DNA from 2 places in the Paenibacillus sp. DCT19 genome. Region 1 is predicted to be linked to the other one. Evidence: predicted binding sites of a transcription regulator. Region 1 holds the regulator's gene; the other holds the start of a gene.
The links. The regulator CtsR, encoded in region 1, represses protease genes until heat stress. The targets are predictions, from matches to a motif close to ATGGTCAATAAAGGTCAAACA.
Positions count from the first base shown of each region.

Region 2: a site for CtsR is predicted at 9,002-9,022, ahead of clpP (ATP-dependent Clp endopeptidase proteolytic subunit ClpP). Genes of this name have one in related genera too.

Region 1 covers NZ_CP029639.1:5,796,313-5,807,190, reverse strand. The annotation lists rRNA gene DMB88_RS26600 (23S ribosomal RNA) at 1-2,138, shown strand, start outside; rRNA gene rrf (5S ribosomal RNA) at 2,216-2,332, shown strand; gene DMB88_RS26590 (GNAT family N-acetyltransferase) at 2,560-3,510, shown strand; gene DMB88_RS31600 (sterol carrier protein domain-containing protein) at 3,498-3,734, shown strand; gene DMB88_RS26585 (CtsR family transcriptional regulator) at 4,225-4,686, shown strand; gene DMB88_RS26580 (protein-arginine kinase activator protein McsA) at 4,716-5,240, shown strand; gene DMB88_RS26575 (protein-arginine kinase McsB) at 5,269-6,333, shown strand; partial or broken gene DMB88_RS26570 (ATP-dependent Clp protease ATP-binding subunit) at 6,565-9,023, shown strand; partial or broken gene radA (DNA repair protein RadA) at 9,313-10,679, shown strand; partial or broken gene disA (DNA integrity scanning diadenylate cyclase DisA) at 10,693-10,878, shown strand, end outside.
Region 2 covers NZ_CP029639.1:184,741-195,618, forward strand. The annotation lists gene DMB88_RS00875 (ROK family glucokinase) at 1-228, shown strand, start outside; gene rapZ (RNase adapter RapZ) at 279-1,178, shown strand; gene yvcK (gluconeogenesis factor YvcK family protein) at 1,192-2,178, shown strand; gene whiA (DNA-binding protein WhiA) at 2,185-3,123, shown strand; gene DMB88_RS00895 (HPr family phosphocarrier protein) at 3,382-3,651, shown strand; gene DMB88_RS00900 (SIMPL domain-containing protein) at 3,797-4,549, shown strand; gene DMB88_RS00905 (hypothetical protein) at 4,736-6,670, opposite strand; gene DMB88_RS00910 (stalk domain-containing protein) at 7,017-8,114, shown strand; gene clpP (ATP-dependent Clp endopeptidase proteolytic subunit ClpP) at 8,314-8,910, opposite strand; tRNA gene DMB88_RS00920 (tRNA-Arg) at 9,090-9,164, opposite strand; gene DMB88_RS00925 (sugar-binding transcriptional regulator) at 9,647-10,672, shown strand; gene gap (type I glyceraldehyde-3-phosphate dehydrogenase) at 10,784-10,878, shown strand, end outside.

The DNA of each region.
Region 1 (10,878 bases):
CACGCACGTTGAAAAGTGCGGGGATGAGGTGGGGGTAGCGGAGAAATTCCAATCGAACTCGGAGATAGCTGGTTCTCCCCGAAATAGCTTTAGGGCTAGCCTCGGAAAACAGAGTCGTGGAGGTAGAGCACTGATTGGGTGCGGGGCCCGCAAGGGTTACCAAGCTCAGTCAAACTCCGAATGCCATAGACTTACTTCCGGGAGTCAGACAGTGAGTGCTAAGATCCATTGTCAAAAGGGAAACAGCCCAGACCATCAGCTAAGGTCCCCAAGTGTGTGTTAAGTGGGAAAGGATGTGGAGTTGCACAGACAACCAGGATGTTGGCTTAGAAGCAGCCACCATTTAAAGAGTGCGTAATAGCTCACTGGTCGAGTGACTCTGCGCCGAAAATGTAACGGGGCTAAACACACCACCGAAGCTATGGCTTGATGCTTGCATCAGGGGTAGGGGAGCGTTGTATAAGGGTTGAAGGTGTACCGTAAGGAGCGCTGGACATTATACAAGTGAGAATGCCGGTATGAGTAACGAAAAGATCAGTGAGAATCTGATCCGCCGAAAGCCTAAGGGTTCCTGAGGAAGGCTCGTCCACTCAGGGTAAGTCGGGACCTAAGGCGAGGCCGAAAGGCGTAGTCGAAGGACAACAGGTCGAAATTCCTGTACCACCGTAAGCCGTTATGAGCAATGGGGGGACGCAGTAGGGTAGTGACGCAGACTGATGGATGTCTGTCCAAGCAGTGAGGCTGATGTGTAGGCAAATCCGCACATCGTAAGGCTGGGCTGTGATGGGGAGTGAAAATTACAGTAGCGAAGGTCATGATCTCACACTGCCAAGAAAAGCCTCTAGCCAGGTGATGGTGCCCGTACCGCAAACCGACACAGGTAGGCGAGAAGAGAATTCTAAGGCGCGCGGAAGAACTCTCGTTAAGGAACTCGGCAAAATGACCCCGTAACTTCGGGAGAAGGGGTGCCCCGGTAGTGTGAATAGCACGAGGGGGCCGCAGTGAAAAGGCCCAAGCGACTGTTTAGCAAAAACACAGGTCTGTGCGAAGCCGTAAGGCGAAGTATACGGGCTGACGCCTGCCCGGTGCTGGAAGGTTAAGGGGAGCGGTTAGGAGTAATCCGAAGCTGTGAACCGAAGCCCCAGTAAACGGCGGCCGTAACTATAACGGTCCTAAGGTAGCGAAATTCCTTGTCAGGTAAATTCTGACCCGCACGAATGGCGTAACGACTTGGGCGCTGTCTCAACGAGAGATCCGGTGAAATTTTAATACCTGTGAAGATGCAGGTTACCCGCGACAAGACGGAAAGACCCCATGGAGCTTTACTGCAGCTTGATATTGAATTTGGGTACGATCTGTACAGGATAGGTGGGAGCCTTTGAAACCGGAGCGCCAGCTTCGGTGGAGGCACCGTTGGGATACCACCCTGATCGTATCTAGGTTCTAACCTGGTACCGTAATCCGGTGCGGGGACAGTGTCAGGTGGGCAGTTTGACTGGGGCGGTCGCCTCCTAAAGAGTAACGGAGGCGCCCAAAGGTTCCCTCAGAATGGTTGGAAATCATTCGAAGAGTGCAAAGGCATAAGGGAGCTTGACTGCGAGACCTACAAGTCGAGCAGGGACGAAAGTCGGGCTTAGTGATCCGGTGGTACCGCATGGAAGGGCCATCGCTCAACGGATAAAAGCTACCCTGGGGATAACAGGCTTATCTCCCCCAAGAGTCCACATCGACGGGGAGGTTTGGCACCTCGATGTCGGCTCATCGCATCCTGGGGCTGAAGTAGGTCCCAAGGGTTGGGCTGTTCGCCCATTAAAGCGGTACGCGAGCTGGGTTCAGAACGTCGTGAGACAGTTCGGTCCCTATCTGTCGTGGGCGTAGGAAATTTGAGAGGAGCTGTCCTTAGTACGAGAGGACCGGGATGGACGTACCGCTGGTGTACCAGTTGTTCCGCCAGGAGCACCGCTGGGTAGCTATGTACGGACGGGATAAGCGCTGAAAGCATCTAAGCGTGAAGCCCCCTCAAGATGAGATTTCCCAGTATGTAAGACCCCTTGAAGACGACGAGGTAGATAGGCTGGGGGTGGAAGTGCAGTAATGCATGGAGCTGACCAGTACTAATCGGTCGAGGGCTTATCCAATTAGCACGTTTTAAATCGCAGACTTTCGTTTCGAATCTAGTTTTCAGAGAACAACACTCTGAAATGTAAGCTACGCGTTTGGTGGCGATGGCGGAGGGGTTCCACACGTACCCATCCCGAACACGACCGTTAAGCCCTCTAGCGCCGATGGTACTTGGACCGCAGGGTCCTGGGAGAGTAGGACGCCGCCAAGCGAAGAACCACTGCCGATGTTATTCGGTGGTGGTTTTTATATTTTTCTAGGTAGATCATCTTATTTTTATAATAATACTGTGTATATACGTATTTAAGGGGCGCTTAGGCGCCTCTTATTTGACTTTATAGAACTCCTCTGACACACTCATAGAGAAGACTACATTACAGATCAGACCACAGACTGGGATGATTTCATCATTTTCTAGAGAACGGGGTGCAGAATGAGATGGAATTTCGTAAATTAACAGCAGACGCTTTCAATGAGTGCATGGCGCTTTCTGAGTATGCGTTTCAATTTGTAATGAAAGAGGAACAGAGAGAGAAGCGTCAAAAACAGTTTGCAAAACACGATGTATGGGGAGTGTATGATGATGGCACTCTAGGTGCCAAGCTTCACATTATCCCTTTTCAAACGTATATTCATGGTCGGTCATTCGACATGGGTGGTATTGCAGGTGTAGCTACGTGGCCAGAGTACAGACGCAAGGGCTGGGTAGCTGGTTTGCTCAAACACACATTGGAAGAAATGAATCGCAACAAACAGAGTATTTCGTTCCTGCATCCGTTTGCGTTTGCCTTTTATCGGAAGTATGGTTGGGAAACATACATTGAATACAAAAAATATAAAGTACCTGCGTCGCATTTGCCTGCCAAAAAACCAACATCTGGAACGCTGCGCAGAGGCAATCCGGATCTGGATGTTTTAAAAAGCGTATATAATGCTTATGCGGAGCGCTATAACGGAATGTTGATCCGTGACGATGCGTGGTGGAAAGACTCGGTGCTTACGGAGGGAACCAGTCAGAAGGCCGTATATTATGATGAAACTGGGCAAGCGCAAGGGTATATATTATACGAGGTCAAGGAGCGTAAGTTCGCGATCGATGAGATCATTCATCTGAATGAAGAAGCGAGACAAGCTCTATGGACCTTTATAGCCAATCATGATTCCATGATTGAAGAAGTTACATTACAAGCACCAGCAAGTGATACCCTTGCTTTTCAATTGGATAATCCACGCATTCAGCAAGAGATTGTTCCTTATTTTATGGCGCGCATCGTGAGTGTGGAGCAATTTATTTCTCAGTATCCGTTCGCCAGTCAGGATTCCCCGTACAGATTGCTCTTCAGGTTAAGGATGCTCATGCACCTTGGAACGAAGGTGTGTGGCAATTAAATGTTGCCATGAATGGAACGGCTTCAATCTGGAAGGCTTCCGAACCTGTTTCTGAAGATCGGACGATACAAATAGATATTCAATCCCTTACTGCTGTGTTGATGGGATACCGAAGACCGGATGAAATGGCTAAGATAGGCAGAATTCATGGGTCTGCTGAAGCGGTTAATGCTTTGGAGAATGCAATTCCTTTACGGGAAACGTATTTACTTGATTTCTTCTAAAGTATTAGATTGATTGATCAAGAGATTATAAGGCTTATTTTAAGTGAAGCACTGATGGCTCTCATGAAATCACCTGATATAGCATGAAGGCGTAACGGTAAGACAAATGGACTTCTCCAGCTCTTTTGGAGAGGTTTTTTTGTGTCCAAAGAATATTTCGTGTAAAATCGTAAAAAATGAATAGTGACCCCACTTGGCAAAATCACAAAATATGCTATAATGTATATAAAGTCAAAGAAAGTCAAAGTCAACTGAGATCATCATTTTGTTTGACTTTCTTATGCCATTCGCTGAGTAAAGTGCGACTACACTTTTCTTTGCGGAACAAGCAGTATCAAAGGACCTTCGAGCGGCCTATACTCTCCCGGTAACACTTGTTGTATCCAGATTCGGTGTTTTACGGAATGGTTAAATGGGATGAGAAGGTGCACTCTGTAGGGGCGTGTGGGTCCTTATTGACTTAACGTTTCAGACAGTGGAGGATGAGTGGATGCGTAATATCTCTGATATTATCGAACAATATCTGAAGAGTATTCTGCATGAAAGTCCCGAAGGAATGGTTGAAATTCAGCGTAATGATCTGGCAGACCAATTCTCATGCGTGCCTTCTCAGATTAATTACGTCATCAGCACCCGGTTTACCCTAGAGAAGGGCTATCTGGTGGAAAGCAAACGCGGTGGCGGTGGTTATGTACGTATTCAACGGATCGAACTACCTGCTCACTCAGCACTGCATAACCATTTGCATCATAGTATTGGAGATGAGATCGGGCAGACTGCTGCCGAAGGTCTAATCTACCAACTAGAGGAAGCACGTTTCTTGAGCAAACGAGAGGCGGGGTTGATGCGGGCGGCTGTATCGAGAGAAATTATTTTGGTCAAACTTCCTTACCGGGATCAAATTCGTGCCAGAATGTTGAAGGCGATGTTAATATCTTTGCTCGGTAAATGAAAACTATCGGGACCAAAGGAGGTACATCAATGCTTTGCCAAGAATGCAATAATCGTCCGGCTACACTTCATTTCACGAAGATTGTGAACGGAGAGAAGACGGAATTTCATATCTGCGAGTCGTGTGCTCGTGAAAAAGGGGAAATGATTCCTGGAACAGCAGGTGGATTCTCCATTCATAACTTGTTGTCCGGTCTGCTTGATTTCGACCCATCTGGCAAAGGTGGATCAGCAGGAACACCACCTGCTCAATCCCTTCGATGTGAAGAATGTGGCATGACGTATTCCCAATTTAGTAAAATCGGCCGGTTCGGCTGTAGCTCATGCTATAAATATTTTGATAGCCGTCTAGACCCGTTGTTCAAAAGGGTGCATGGCAGCACCTCCCACGTAGGTAAAGTACCTGCACGGGCTGGTGGTCGTATCAAGGTGAAACGACAAATTGCAGATTTGAAACGTACTCTTCAAGAAAGTATCACGCAAGAAGAATTCGAAGAAGCTGCTCAAATTCGTGACCAGATCAGAGAACTTGAAAAAGAAATAGCACAGGAGTAAAGTTTGTCATGAGTAGGAGGGATGCGTAATGCCTAATCTGCCTTTTACAGAGAAGGCGCTCAGCGATTGGATGCGCAGTGATGCGGCTGATTCAGAAATCGTCATTAGCAGCCGTGTCCGGATCGCACGCAACCTGCAGCATTATCCATTTCCGATGCTTGCATCCAATGAGCAATCGGAGGAAGTGCTGAATAAGCTGAGCGAAGTACTTCAATACGACGATGTTCATGCTTTTGGAAATTTTCACACACTGGATCTAATCGATATTGATGAGCTCGACAAACGTGTGTTGGTGGAGAAACATCTGATTAGTCCCAGTCTAGCGAATGAATCCAAGAACGGTGCTGTCATCCTTAGTGAGGATGAGTCTGTCAGTATCATGATTAATGAAGAGGATCATCTTAGGATCCAATGCCTCTATCCGGGGTTCCAGGTGAAAGAAGCTTGGGAGAAAGCTTCTGCGATAGATGATGCTTTTGAAGCGCATGTGGATTATGCATTTGATGATCGTAGAGGATACTTGACCAGCTGTCCTACCAATGTCGGTACAGGTGTAAGGGCATCCGTAATGATGCATTTGCCGGCTCTTGTCATGACACAACAGATTGGACGTATTCTAACGGCGGTTTCCCAGGTAGGGCTTACTGTCCGCGGGATTTACGGTGAAGGTAGCGAAGCAATGGGCAACCTATTCCAGATCTCTAACCAGATCACGCTAGGACAGACCGAGCAAGAAGTTATCGAAAATCTGCACAGTGTTGTGTTACAGATGATTGGACATGAACGTACCGCTAGAGAACGACTGATCACCGACTCAAGACTGCGTATTACGGACAGGGTTATGCGATCTTATGGCATACTGTCTCACGCAGCCATAGTCGACTCGAAGGAAGCTGCACAGCGTCTCTCCGACGTTCGTCTTGGTGTAGATCTAGGTCTGTTGGAAGGACTCACTATACCGGTGATGAACGAGCTGAACGTAATGACTCAGCCTGGTTTCTTGCAGAAAACATTCGGGGAAGATATGCGTACAGATGAACGAGATATCTACCGTGCTCAGCTCATTCGTGATACGATCAACCCAGCAAAGTAAGTTAGCCTTTTCAGATTTATAAATGAGGTTTCACGCTGCAATTGCAGCTTTTATATAATATGGCAATTTGCATCAAGGTATTTGCAACGAAGCTGCAATAATTGATGTGAACAGCTGAATGATTTTATTCGCAGCATGGCTGCAGACAACGTGTTATAAAGAATACGGTGGAAGAGCTTGTTTCAAGGGGCTCTAACCCGTTTTATCCAAAACCATGGAGGTGCAGGAGATATGATGTTTGGAAGATTTACGGAACGTGCCCAAAAGGTACTCGCATTAGCGCAGGAAGAAGCTGTCCGTCTCGGTCATAATAACATCGGTACTGAGCACATTTTGCTCGGCCTCATTCGTGAAGGCGAAGGTATTGCAGCCAAAGCGCTGATCGGCCTGGGACTCGGATTGGAAAAAATTCAGGATGAAGTAGAAACGCTGATTGGCCGTGGTCAGGAGCAACCTACTAACATTGCATATACGCCTCGTGCGAAAAAAGTAATTGAGCTATCTATGGATGAAGCCCGCAAATTGGGTCACACATATGTAGGAACAGAACACATCTTGCTTGGATTGATCCGTGAAGGTGAAGGTGTAGCAGCACGTGTACTTAACAACTTAGGTATTAGCTTGAACAAAGCTCGTCAGCAAGTTCTTCAATTGCTGGGTAGCAGCGAAGCGGTATCAAGTCATAACGGAACACCTGCTAATGTTAGCACGCCAACACTCGACAGCCTGGCTCGTGACCTCACGGCCTATGCGAAGGAAAACAACCTTGATCCTGTTATCGGGCGTAGCAAAGAGATTGAGCGCGTAATTCAAGTGCTGAGTCGTCGTACGAAGAACAATCCGGTATTGATCGGTGAACCAGGGGTAGGTAAAACAGCGATTGCTGAAGGACTTGCCCAAAAAATTATTGCAAACGAAATTCCAGAAACATTGCGTGACAAACGCGTTATGACACTGGATATGGGTTCAGTTGTAGCGGGTACGAAATACCGTGGTGAATTCGAAGATCGCTTGAAAAAAATAATGGATGAGATTCGCCAAGCGGGTAACATCGTCCTGTTTATTGATGAGTTGCATACCTTGATCGGTGCAGGTGGAGCAGAAGGTGCAATCGATGCTTCTAACATTTTGAAGCCGGCTCTGGCACGTGGAGAATTGCAGTGCATTGGTGCAACAACGCTGGATGAATATCGTAAATATATTGAAAAAGATGCAGCGCTTGAGCGTCGTTTCCAACCTATTACGGTGGATCAACCATCCCAGAAGAAGCTATTCAAATTTTGCACGGCTTGCGTGACCGTTATGAAGCCCATCACCGTGTGAAAATCACAGATGAAGCAATTGTACAGGCGGTTAAATTGTCTGATCGATATATTACTGACCGTTTCTTGCCGGACAAAGCGATCGACTTGATCGATGAAGCGGGTTCCAAAGTAAGGTTGAACTCATATACAGTACCGCCAAACTTGAAACAACTGGAGAGCCGTCTTGAAGATATCCGCAAGGAGAAAGATGCAGCGGTGCAAAGCCAGGAGTTCGAGAAAGCAGCAGCCCTGCGTGATACGGAACAAAAAATCCGTGAAGAGCTAGATGTAACGAAGAACCAATGGAAAGAAAAACAAGGTCGCACGGATTCTGAGGTAACTCCTGAGGATATCGCACAAGTGGTAGCCAACTGGACTGGAATTCCGGTGAACAAGCTGAAAGAAGAAGAAACGCAGCGCTTGATGAACCTGGAGCAAATTCTCCATGAACGTGTTATCGGTCAAGATGAAGCTGTTAAATCGGTCAGCCGTGCAGTACGTCGTGCTCGTGCTGGTCTGAAGGATCCGAAACGTCCAATGGGTTCATTTATCTTCCTCGGTCCTACTGGGGTTGGTAAAACCGAGCTGGCTCGTGCGCTAGCTGAAGCGATGTTTGGTGATGAGAATGCAGTAATTCGTATCGATATGTCTGAGTATGGTGAGAAACACTCCACATCAAGATTGGTCGGAGCGCCTCCAGGATATGTCGGTTACGAAGAAGGCGGTCAGTTGACGGAGAAAGTTCGTCGCAAACCGTACTCCGTTGTGCTCTTGGATGAAGTCGAAAAAGCACACCCAGAAGTGTTCAACATTCTGTTGCAAGTGCTTGAAGATGGTCGTCTCACAGATTCCAAAGGCCGCGTAGTTGACTTCCGCAACACGTTGATCATCCTGACATCCAATGTGGGTGCAGAAGCGATTAAACGTAACTCTACACTCGGATTCACTGCTGTGGTAGATGCAGGAGCGGATTATGACAACATGAAGGGTAAAGTTATGGATGAGCTGAAGAAAAGCTTCCGTCCAGAATTCCTTAACCGGATTGATGAAATTATCGTCTTCCATTCTCTCGAAGAAAAACACATTGCTGAGATTGTTACACTCATGAGTGAAGAACTTCGGAAACGCCTACGTGAATACGAAGTGGACTTCGAGCTTACGGACAATGCGAAGGCATTCCTTGCCAAAGCGGGCTTCGATCCAGCTTATGGTGCGCGTCCACTACGTCGGGCAATCCAGAAGCATATCGAAGACAAATTGTCAGAAGAATTGCTTACAGGCAATGTAGTTAAAGGTGATTCCTTGTTGATTGATGAGGATAATGGCGCCTTGTCTGTAACTAAAAAAGATATTGTTCCATCCACAGAAGAGATCGAAACGAAGTAATCCAATCTGGATCATTCGTGAAATAGATTCATGGGAATGACAAAGGACCTTTCTGGCTTATGCCAGAGAGGTCTTTTTTTGCAATCTGAGCAATTTGACTTCTTATCAATGAGGCAGTGGCAATAACAGGTGTAGAAAATTCAGGAACATGTGTAAAGTTTACGATAATCCTTTACGAAAAATCTCAAACAATGGTAAACTTTTATTAACCCTGCGCGTTAGGAAGTCGGGGCAAAATTCGTCGAATAATGCAAAATGCTGTTATAAAATAAATGGTAGGAGTGCTGAAGTGGCCAAAGTAAAAACCAAGTTTCAATGTACGGAATGCGGCTATGAAGCCCCCAAATGGTATGGTAAGTGTCCAGGTTGTCAGTCATGGAATTCAATGATAGAAGAAACTGAAACGGTGGTCAAAACACAAGGGAGGAATTCTCCCCTTTTTGACAGTAAAGATAAACCGCTTCCTATCATAGATATAGATAGCGGTCAGGAGCCGCGAGTGCAGACTGGAATCGGAGAACTGAACCGTGTATTGGGTGGCGGGATCGTTCCAGGTTCTCTCGTTCTGGTGGGCGGAGACCCGGGAATTGGAAAATCAACATTAATGTTGCAGACGTCTCATGCGTTGACACATTCAGGATTGCGTGTGTTGTATGTATCAGGCGAGGAATCAGTAAAACAGACCAAATTAAGAGCAGATCGTCTTGGCGCACTATCTCCTGAGCTGTATGTGCTGTGTGAAACCAATATGGAACGTGTTGAGGAAGCGGTGGAGCAGATCCAGCCGCATTTTCTTGTCATCGACTCGATTCAGACGGTATATTTGCCCGAAGTTACCAGTGCACCGGGAAGTGTAGCCCAGGTAAGGGAATGTACATCAAGGTTCATGCGAATTGCCAAAGGCCGAGGCATTGCAACGGTTCTCGTGGGGCATGTTACCAAGGAAGGTGCCATTGCCGGACCACGTATGCTAGAACATATGGTGGATTGTGTACTCTATTTTGAAGGGGAGCGTCATCATACGTATCGTTTATTGCGGGCGGTGAAGAACCGTTTTGGTTCCACGAATGAGATCGGTATTTTTGAAATGGGTGAAGATGGGCTTCGTGAAGTCGGTAATCCATCAGAGCTCTTTCTGTCCGAACGTCCACTCGGCGTTGCTGGATCTACAGTTGTAGCAAGCATGGAAGGCACACGTCCCTTACTCGTGGAGCTACAGGCATTGATCTCTGCCACTCATTTCCCATCTCCGCGTCGTATGGCGACAGGCATAGACCATCACCGGTTAAACCTGATCATCGCTGTATTGGAGAAGCGCATGGGGATGTTTCTGCAAACCCAGGATGCCTATCTTAATGTTGCGGGGGCGTACGCTTAGATGAACCTGCTGTGGATTTGGCGGTTGCAATAAGCATCGCTTCAAGTCTAAGAGATGTACCAACCAAACCGGATGATGTCATATTTGGCGAAATTGGTTTGACGGGTGAAGTTCGAGCTGTATCACGAGCCGAACAACGTGTGAAAGAAGCCGAGAAGCTTGGCTTCAAACGAGTCATTTTACCAGAAAAAAGCTTAAAGGGCTGGAAACATCCTCGCGGGATACAACTGATCGGTGTGAATACCGTGGCAGATGCACTAGCGGTCGCTTTAGATTAGGGGGCATAACAAGATGAAAGATTCGAGCCAACTGGATAATATGAATGAGTTGTTAAGGTTGATCGCACCAGGTACACCTTTCCGCGAAGGTCTGGAGAACGTGCTGCGCGCCAAAACGGGGCACTGCTTGTTGTAGGATACAGCCCTGAAGTGATGGAAGTGGTTGACGGGGGATTTTCAATTAATTGTGATTTCTCTC
Region 2 (10,878 bases), 1.1 Mb from region 1:
TTCTACCTGGGTAAATCGATGGCTACAGTAGCGGCTGTTATTAATCCGGAAGTGTTCATTATTGGTGGCGGTGTATCCAAAGCGGGTGACTTCCTGTTTGACGAGATCCGTACTGTATTTGCTCAATTAACCCCAGAACCACTGCAGGGCGGCGTTAAGATTCTGGAAGCTACACTTGGCAATGATGCAGGTATTGTGGGTGCGGCAGGTCTTCTCTTGCGTTCCTAATCAACTGTAACAGTATAAACCGACAGCAATATGATAAGGAGGGGACATATATGCTTGAAGGTGAAGTTTCACCGAACACAGGCGCCACGCTCATTATCATTACGGGTATGTCCGGGGCGGGAAAGACCATTGCAGTTCAGAGCTTGGAGGATCTTGGCTTCTTCTGTGTAGATAATTTACCACCCGTGCTGATTCCAAAATTCGCAGAGTTGATTGAGCAGTCCAATGGTAAGATTGGCAAGGTCGCTCTTGTTATTGACTTAAGAGGGCGTGAGTTTTTCACAGCGTTGTCCGAGTCGTTGAACTACATTAAAGATCATTTTACCATCCATTGCGAGATTTTATTCCTGGATGCTACAGATTCTGTCCTTGTTCAGCGGTATAAAGAGAGCAGACGTAGACATCCTTTAGCTCCGGAAGGCATGCCGCTAGACGGTATCCGGCTTGAGCGCAAAATGCTGGAGGAGCTTAAAAACTCTGCCACTCAGGTACTCAATACTAGCACGATGAAACCGGCTCAATTGAAGGAACGGATTATATCCCGTTTTTCTCATTTAGAGAGCCATATGTTATCTGTAAATATAACGTCATTTGGATTTAAATACGGAATACCGATTGATGCCGATCTGGTATTTGATGTTCGTTTTTTGCCTAACCCGCATTATATTGACCATCTGCGTCCAAATACAGGACAGAACAGCGATGTATACGAATACGTTATGAAATGGCCAGAAACCCAGTCCTTTCTGACCAAATTGCTGGATATGCTGCATTTCCTGATTCCGCAATACCGGAAGGAAGGCAAGAGCCAGGTTATTATTGGAATCGGTTGTACCGGAGGCAAGCATCGTTCGGTAGCAATATCCGAATATTTGGGCAAAATGTTGGGAAGCAGCGAGACTGAGGCTGTTACCGTGAGCCATCGCGACGCTGACCGGGATCGTCATTGAAGAGGGTGAAGGGATGAAAGAAGCCGGACCACGAAGAGAACGTCCGAGAATTGTAGTCATGGGCGGGGGAACCGGATTATCCGTGATGCTGCGCGGTTTAAAAGAAAAGCCGCTAGACATCACGGCCATCGTCACGGTTGCTGATGACGGTGGAAGTTCAGGCATTCTACGTAATGAGTTGCATATGCCGCCTCCGGGCGACATTCGTAACGTACTCACGGCGCTAGCTGACGTAGAGCCACTGCTATCGGATATGCTGAGTTATCGTTTCAACACAGGCGCAGGGCTTGCAGGCCACAGCTTGGGGAATTTAATTTTGGCGGCAATGACAGATATATCAGGCGACTTCGTAACCGCTGTGCGGGAACTTAGCCGCGTGTTTGCTGTTCGGGGTGAGGTGCTTCCCGCAGCTGGTCAGGCGGTTGTGCTACATGCTGAGATGGAGGATGGATCGATTGTTACAGGCGAGTCCAAAATACCTGAAGCAGGTGGGCGCATTAAACGCGTTTTTCTTGAACCGGATCACGTGGAGCCGTTGCCAGAGGCTGTAGAAGCTATTCGCCAAGCGGATGCGATACTAATTGGGCCAGGAAGTCTGTATACGAGTATTCTGCCTAATCTGCTAGTACCTAAGTTAGCTGAAGCTGTCGTTGAGGCTGACGCAGTTAAAATGTTTATATGCAATGTTATGACACAGCCAGGAGAAACCGATGACTATACCGTAAGTGATCATCTCAAAGCGGTTCATGAGCATATAGGTCATCAGCTCTTTGACTATGTCATCGTTAATAATGGTGAAATTCCACTGCAAGTTCAGAATAGATATGCAGAAAAAGGAGCAAAACCAGTAGTATTAGATATGAATGTGCTGAAGAGTTCTGGATATCAGGTTGTCGCAGATACGTTGGTTCTATTCCGTACCTATCTTCGTCACGATGCCGACAAGCTCAGCCATCACATCTATCAACTAGTACAAAATTGGATGTTACGGAAGAGGTGAAGTCCCATGTCGTTTGCAGCACAGACCAAAAAAGAATTAACGATGATTGAGAGTGAACCGTGCTGCGAAAAGGCGGAACTTTCAGCCCTCATCCGTATGCTTGGTGCGGTGCAGTTATCGAATAAAAAAGTGATCTTAGATATTTCGACGGAGAATGCCGCTATTGCTAGACGGGCATACTCTCTGCTTAAAAAGCATTTTCAAGTGCATACGGAATTGCTTGTCCGCAAAAAAATGCGGCTGAAAAAGAACAACGTGTATATTGTTCGTATTCCGACCATGGTACAAGAGATTTTAAAGGATTTGTACATCGTATCCGAAGGCTTTTTGTTCACACCAGGAATTAATCAGGAGCTGCTTCGGAAAAACTGTTGTAAACGAGCTTATCTCCGCGGTGCCTTCATGGCTGGTGGCTCGGTGAATAACCCTGAGGGCTCCTCCTACCATCTGGAGATTGCATCTATGTATGAGGAGCACTGCCAAGCCTTGGTTGATCTAGCTAATGAATTTCATCTTAATGCCCGGTGTATAGAACGCAAAAAAGGATTCATCCTATACATCAAGGAAGGCGAGAAAATTATTGAGCTGCTCAGCATCATTGGTGCACACCAAGCTTTGTTTAAGTTTGAAGATGTTCGCATTATGCGCGATATGCGGAATTCCGTGAATCGGATCGTCAACTGTGAGACGGCAAACCTGAACAAGACCATTGGAGCTGCTGTAAGACAGATCGATAACATCAAGCTTTTGCAAAAGGAAGTTGGCCTAGAGTCCTTACCTGAGAAGCTGCGTGAAGTGGCTGAAGTGCGACTTGCCCATCCTGATATTAACTTGAAGGAAGTTGGCGAGTTGTTGAAGGGGACAGTCAGTAAATCTGGGGTAAACCACCGTTTGCGTAAAATTGATGAGCTAGCCGAGAAAGTTCGTAATGAACGAATGGGTTAGGCCGTTAGAGGCCGGAGCTCTCACTAAGGTTAGAATTATTCGTATTTTCAACCGTTGTTGGGCAACATTAACTCATGTGCAGAGAAGCGAGGAACGTCTTCCTGAAGTATGATTCCGTGTCAATATCATGTCCTTGATTGGGAGTTCATTCCTGACTGGTTTTTTTCTTCTAGTGTCCTGCACAGGTTAATGGTATAATGTTATATAAATATAATTGTGTATTTAATGTCTAGATTTCATAATAGGGGGTAAGTTTCTATGACAAAGCACCCGGTAGTTGTCCGTTTGAAAACGGGTCTCCATGCCAGACCTGCGGCACTGTTCGTTCAAGAGGCGAATAAGTACTCATCTGAAGTGTTCGTCGAGAAGGACGACAAGAAAGTAAATGCAAAAAGTATCATGGGGATCATGAGTCTTGCAATCAGTACAGGTACGGAAATCCATATTAGTGCTGAAGGCGCGGACGCCGAACAGGCTGTAAACGCTTTAGTTAGTCTGGTTAGCAAAGAAGAGCTTGAAAACCAATAAGATATGACTGAACGATTGAAGAAGTCCCGAAAGGGGCTTTTTTGCGTTTCAGAGCCAAGGTATGCAACATTTTGGAATTTGCTCCGTCTGTTAAGGTATCAAATCACTTTGAATTTGAGATGTTAACTATAAGGAGGCTACGGTCATGGGTAAACAATGGATGAGACCGCTTGGTGCGGTATTGGTGGCAAGTTCACTATTGGTTGGAGGAACAGCTTGGGTTGCTCCAGGGAATTACGCATATGCTGCTGAGGTTCAAGGCGTACAGCAGAACGTAATCAATGTTGTTGGTAAAGGTGAAATTCAGGTGAAACCGGACATCGCTTATCTATCCATCGGGGTAAATAGTACAGCGGAAACAGCGGCATCAGCTCAAAAAGCAAACGCAGCTAAAATCCAGAAGGTAACTAACCTGCTGAAGAATACGTGGAAAATTAGCGATAACGACATTCAAACAAGTCAATTCTATGTACAACCCAACTACACATACAGTGAAAAAGAAGGACAGCAAGTGAAGGGATATACAGCTCATCACACACTGACAGTAACCTATCGTGAGATGGATAAAATCGGTGAGTTGTTGGATGCAGCTTCCCAAGCTGGCGCGAATAACATTGAAAATGTTCGTTTTACTGTAGAGAATCCAGAGAACTATGAATCTCAAGTCATTGAGAAGGCTGTAGCTAACGCGGATGTAAAAGCTGGAGCGATTGCGAAGGCGGTTAAACGTCAACTGGGTGCAGTATTATCTGTGAGCCAGCCTGATGCTAACGTACCTGTGTTCTACGCATCGGAGAGTTTGATGTCCAAAGCTGCGGATACCGCAGCTGGTACTGAAATTGAAACTGGTCAGGTTAAAGTAAGTACGACATTGAACATCACATATGAAATGAAATAAAGTTTGTATTTCGTATAAATAAGCGACCACCAGTATAATGCGGGTGGTCGCTTTTTGTTATTTGTATCGTAGATGAGGTCTACATTGTTTTGCCCATGAAAAAGCTTAACGGGTTAATGTATTGCAAGTGGGCGAAATTAAGATTTATTTGCGGTAATCGTAAAGTTTTAAGTGGATGCTAATAGCTTAAAATCGATTAGGGTCAAAGACCGGTAGTTGTAGCTTATATGCAAGATACACCTCTGAATTGTAAGGAATGGCGATGGTTGCTACTCCGTTTTCCAATACATCGGTTGGTATAGCAGTGGATGTTGCCTCGTATCTATTGACCATATCCACGGGAATGTCCATTAACACTTTGCTGTAATCGTTACTTAATATCTTCACATGGAGCGTTTGTCCATTACTCTTATAATTCTGCATCCGAATTCGTAACGTACGATTGTGATTCAACACAACTTCTATATTACGAAATGCAGCGCGATCTGCATCACTCATCTCATAAGGCTGGGTACCTACGAAAGAAGTATAATCCCCGGCCACCTGCTTCACTTCTTCTACAGTTGCCCGATAAGGGAGCGGTGCAGGTGTCATTGCAGCATCCGTTTTGCGTTCCTCATCACTGAATTGCAGCTCGGTATTCATGACATGTTTGCTTGCAATGGATACCTTAAGCCCGAGATCCTTGTTCCATTGCCCCAGTGGAAGATAAACCTTACCCCCGACAACCTGTTGCTTGCTTTGACTGACGGCGAGCTTACTGGTTCTACTATTCCGCTTGAATAGCAGGTCTCCCCCTTGGATTTCATATTGGATATGAAAGGCATTCGTGAACTCCTCTAAAGGAACATAATACAAGCCGTTCATGTAGAACGTAGGTTGTCCGTTATAACGAAGTACACCTTCACCAGAAGTAATCGCTACAGGTAGTGTTAAAAAAAACATGCCCTCATAAGAGAAGGAATCCCAATAATTGACCCAATCTCTATAATGACTGTACTCAATCTTAAAGTGTTTTCCTTCCGGAATATAGTAGAAGGAAGGTGGGTATGCCTGTGGGTTAGAGAAATAATAATCGATGACATACAAATCATCTGAGGCCCATTGTATCCCTTCCACGCTCGCCCGGTACAAGCTTTCGTAGGATCGAACCTGCTTCAATGTTTTGAGATCATATACAAGCACCTTGCTAGCCTTGGTTTTCTTAATTCCTACCGAGGGATCAGCAATCAGAACCAAATACTTAAGATTAGGCGAGACGAACGTTTTTACATCTCTGACTTCGCCTTTGAAAAGTGAGGTCGCTTTTCCGCCGCGAATCCCCTCTACAACCGCACGGTAGGTCTGTTCTTTATAAGTACTAGTCCACTTGATTTTTGTGTCGCCTGCCATAAACGTCTTACTGGAGACAGGTTGTTTGGTGTCGTACACAATGTCATTTTTGGTTACTTTCACTGGGCTACCCTTTAATCCGCCAAATAAGAGGATAAAGCAACCGGTGAATTTTACGTCAGGACAGTATGCACCGAGAGGTGTGGACGCAGCTGAACTGCTTGTACTGAATTTAGTATTTGTCACATCTTGGCTAGTAATGATGCTGCCATTGGATAAAACTCGTTTGTTATCTACAAGGGAATAGTACTGGGTATCACCGTTATCCGATCTTACGGAGTACAGCCCTTGTTTGGCCCAAAGTTTGAGCCAGTTGTTGGATTTGATCTCTGTGATTTTGCGAAGCTTAATGGAGGCATAGTCATATTCATAAATGACGGCACCTGTGTTCAGGTAGGCTAATGTATATGCCTTCAATCCTTGTGGAGTGTCTACGACAACACCGTCTTGTTGGTTGAATCCGTTAGTCGAAGTGAATCGATATGAAGAGGGCTGCAACGATGAGTCGCTGAAATCATACTCCTTAACCTTTTTCACACCTGTGTCATAACTAATTACCGTTGTTCGTACAGTGACCTGCTGTTGTCTTTCATCAAATATGTAGGTTGTGCGGTGTCTTACTTTTTCCTTGCTGCCTTCTGTAGTTGCTGCTGAATGTCCAGTCTCGGGATAAATTGTGAGCAATAGGGAACAGATCAACAACAGGGCAATACATTTCCTAATAATCATATAACGTTTCCTCTTTCCTCTTCTCATATTGTCTTTTTTTCAAAAGGTGTGCGGGTTAACCCTAATTCATAATATCGGTGAGTTTACTGATGTTGTTTAATGAATTATTGGATAGGCAGACCTCTATTTATCGTTCATTTAGTATCGTTTTTGTATATATGTTCGTGACAAAACGGTCATTTTCGGTGTAATTTATTTCAACTTTATCGTCAAGATTGTAACTGGAGCTGTAAACCTTTCCTCAAATGGGTTAATTATAATAAAGAGGTGAGCGTATGAGGCATTATCGTTCAAAATACATACGCAATGAACCCTTAGTGTGAATTATGGAGAGGAGTTTTTATATATGACATCATGGAAGAAATGGACGAGTGCGTTGCTGGCGGCTGGAATTATTGTAGGTAGTGGAGCAGGGTGGCAGGAAAGTTCGGTTCAAGCGGCTTCGGTCTCAACTAAAGTAACGACTCCAACGGAAGTAACACTGAAATCGGCAGGTAAAACGCTGACTCAAAAAGGCCTTCTGCAGGGTGGATCTACATGGGTATCTCTAACTGCGGTCAAAGATGTTGCAGGTGGAACGTTAACATATGACGCGAAGAACAAAGAGTATACGCTGACCGCAGCTAACAATAAGATGAAAATTAGTCTAGCTGATGGATCACCAATGCTTAGAGTGAATAACTACTATCCGGGCGTTGAGGCGAAGTTGATTCAGGGGCGGTTATACATTCCTTTCTCAGCGATGAGAGATTATCTGGGTGTTCAGGGAAGCTGGAATGGGCAAGCGAAGACGTTAACACTTAGCAAAGTGAAGCAGAATAATGTAACGGTAAAAGCAGCTACGGTGAAAGCGACTGTCAAAAATGCTGAAGTGGATATCCAATATCCGCAGGTGAGCGGACTGGCGAATGATAAAGCTCAAGCGGCAATCAACAAGGTGCTGAAGGATGAGGCTGATGCATTTGTAGCGGACTTCAAGAAGCAAGCGACTGAATTTGGAGCTGCCACTGCGAATCGCCCGTACGCTTTTGAGAGCACATATGTTGTGACATATAACGAAAATGGCGTGCTGGGACTCATTACACAGCGCTATGAGGATTATGCAGGAGCTCATGGCATGACGACCCGTTCAGGACATACGTTTGATCTAGAAACGGGCAAGGAATTGTCGCTGAATGACGTGCTTCAAAACAATACAGCGATGCGTGACACGCTTGGCAAAAAAGTAGGAACTCAGCTTAAAGCACGTGGCGGTTATCTGGATGGATACACTGGCTTGAACAAAGACCAGGACTTCTACGTTACGCCAACGGGCATTGTCGTGTTCTTCCAACTGTATGAGTACACTGCATATGCTGAAGGGTTCCCGGAGTTCCCATTCACGTACAAAGAAGTTCTTCCTAAAGGTGCAACGCCATTCAGTGGAGTAGCTGCTGAAAAGTAAGAGCAGAAACGTTATCATATGTTTAATAAATATCAGATTTATCACGTATAGAACGGCAGTTTAACGACGCGCAATTGCAGTTGCCATCATCATAAAATGACAAAAAAATCCCACCATTCGTAGAATGGTGGGATTTTACTAGTTCATAGTTAGAAGCCAAGAAGGCTTCAAATTATGACTTTATAGGTGAGTTCCGCGATTATACGCCTTCTGAACCTACTCTTTCGATAACTTTATCAATGATACCGTAATCGGCAGCTTCAGCAGCACTCATGAAGTAGTCACGATCTGTATCTTTCTCGATACGCTCCAGGGGTTGACCGGAACGCTCGGAGATGATGCGGTTCAATGTGTCGCGCATTTTCAGAATGCGACGAGCACGGATTTCGATATCTGTAGCTTGACCTTGTGCTCCACCAAGTGGTTGGTGAATCATGATCTCACTGTTAGGCAATGCAAAACGTTTACCTTTGGCACCCGCATTAAGCAAGAATGCACCCATGGAAGCTGCCATACCTACGCAAATTGTAGATACATCTGGTTTGATGAATTGCATTGTATCGTAAATGGCCATACCGGCTGTGATGGATCCGCCTGGGCTGTTGATGTATAAGTGAATGTCTTTCTCTGGATCTTCTGCAGCCAAGAATAACATCTGTGCCATAATGGCATTCGCCACAACGTCATTCACGTCACTGCCAAGGAAGATGATACGATCCTTCAGCAATCTGGAATAGATGTCATAGGCCCGCTCACCGCGGTTGCTCTGTTCAACGACCATTGGAATATAACTCACGTGAAAAACCTCCTCGGAAATGTAAATGTTAAATTGGTGTTTATATTTAAACTGTTACCGTATTACCCACATCATAAACAATTCCAAACAAAAAGTCAAAGAAAGTCAAACTAACTTTGAAAAAAAAGAAACCTTTCCGGTTTCATTGGTTAAAAGGGTTATGTACTACGAAATAAGAATGGCGCGCCCGCCAAGAATCGAACTTGGATCTCAGGCTTCGGAGGCCTACGTCATATCCATTGGACCACGGGCGCACATGAATTGTTGGCTACTCTTTCGTAGCGCGGATGCTTGCACACAAATGAGCTTCAAATATGTGACAGCATTAATGATTATATCTTAAGCGTGTTCGAAATGCAAGCAAATGATCAGCCTCGTAGTTTGGAATACAACGAAAATGATAATGATGAAGATAAGTGGATAAAGAATGTATTTAAGTACATGCTATAAGAGGTTTTGCACATGTTGAGCAAGGTAGAAATGAAGCCATATGTAGATAAGAATGTAGACTTTCTTCTATATATAGTGTGAAACAGATTCAACACCTACTAGAAGCTCAAGATTGTGAAAATAAGCGCGTACAAGCTTAGAGAAACGTTATGAAATGGGGCGTTTGAAACACTTGCATGTCGCGTCAGTTTTAGGTAGAATAGACGTGGGACTTAAAAAGTTAACCCGGGACATTTTGAGGCCATGAAAGAGAGCTTGGAACGAGAAGCTTGCGGGAGTGGAAAGCATGCGAAAGATTTTAGAAGTGCAAAAGCAGCTTCTGCCTGATCTCATGGATGTCTTGAAGAAGAGGTATACGATTCTACACCAGATCATGTTATCGGATGTGATTGGACGAAGAACGTTAGCTAATTCCATGCAGATGACCGAGCGGGTTCTGAGGGCTGAGACCGATCTATTAAAGGCTCAGGGACTTATTGAAATTGACAGTACAGGAATGAAGATCAGCGAGGCAGGTCATGATTTGCTGCAGCAGTTAGAACCTGTCGCCAAAGAGCTGTTCGGATTGTCCGAACTGGAAGAGCGCATCAAGCAAGCCTACGGTCTGCAAAAGGTAGTCGTTGTTCCTGGCGATTCGGACGTATCTCCATTTGCCAAACGGGAACTGGGCAAGGCCGGAGCGAAGGCTCTCGGCAATATTATGAATGATAACGACGTTGTTGCCGTAACAGGCGGTTCAACAACGGCTGAAGTTGCAGAGCAGCTTAATCCGCCAACACCACTCAAAGGTGTCTGGTTCGTCCCTGCACGCGGTGGACTAGGAGAAAGTCTCGAAATTCAGGCCAATACGATCGCATCCACGATGGCAAAACGGGTAGGAGCACAATACAAACTCCTGCATGTACCGGATTTGCTTAGTGACCATGCCTATGAATCCCTTGTTCAAGATCCGGGTGTCCAGGAGATTCTACAGCTGATTAGACAATCGCGCATCGTTATTCACGGAATCGGTGATGCCGTGGAGATGGCACGGCGACGCAAACTTGCTACAGAGATTGTGGAAGAGCTTCAGGAGCAAGGAGCCGTATCGGAATCATTCGGTTATTATTTTAATGATCAGGGTAACGTGGTTCACACCATGCTTACACTCGGTATGCGACTTCAAGATATTGAACGAACCGATGTAGTGATCGGAATTGCGGGTGGCAAAAGCAAAGCGGCTGCCATTCACTCCGTGCTTAGATTCGGACAGGAAGATATTTTGATTATTGATGAGGCTGCTGCCAAAGTCATCGTTGCCGAACTGGAATGAGAATTAATTTTCTAGAACACTTCAAATTTGTTGTCTTGACGGACTTCACAGTCTGTCTTGAATATATAGCTTCATAAAAAAAATCAATCAAAACTTGGGAGGAACTTACTCATGATTAAAGTAGGTATTAACGGTTTTGGACGTATTGGTCGCTTGGCATTCCGTCGTATTCAAAATGTAGAGGGCATTGAAGTTGTAGCAATCAA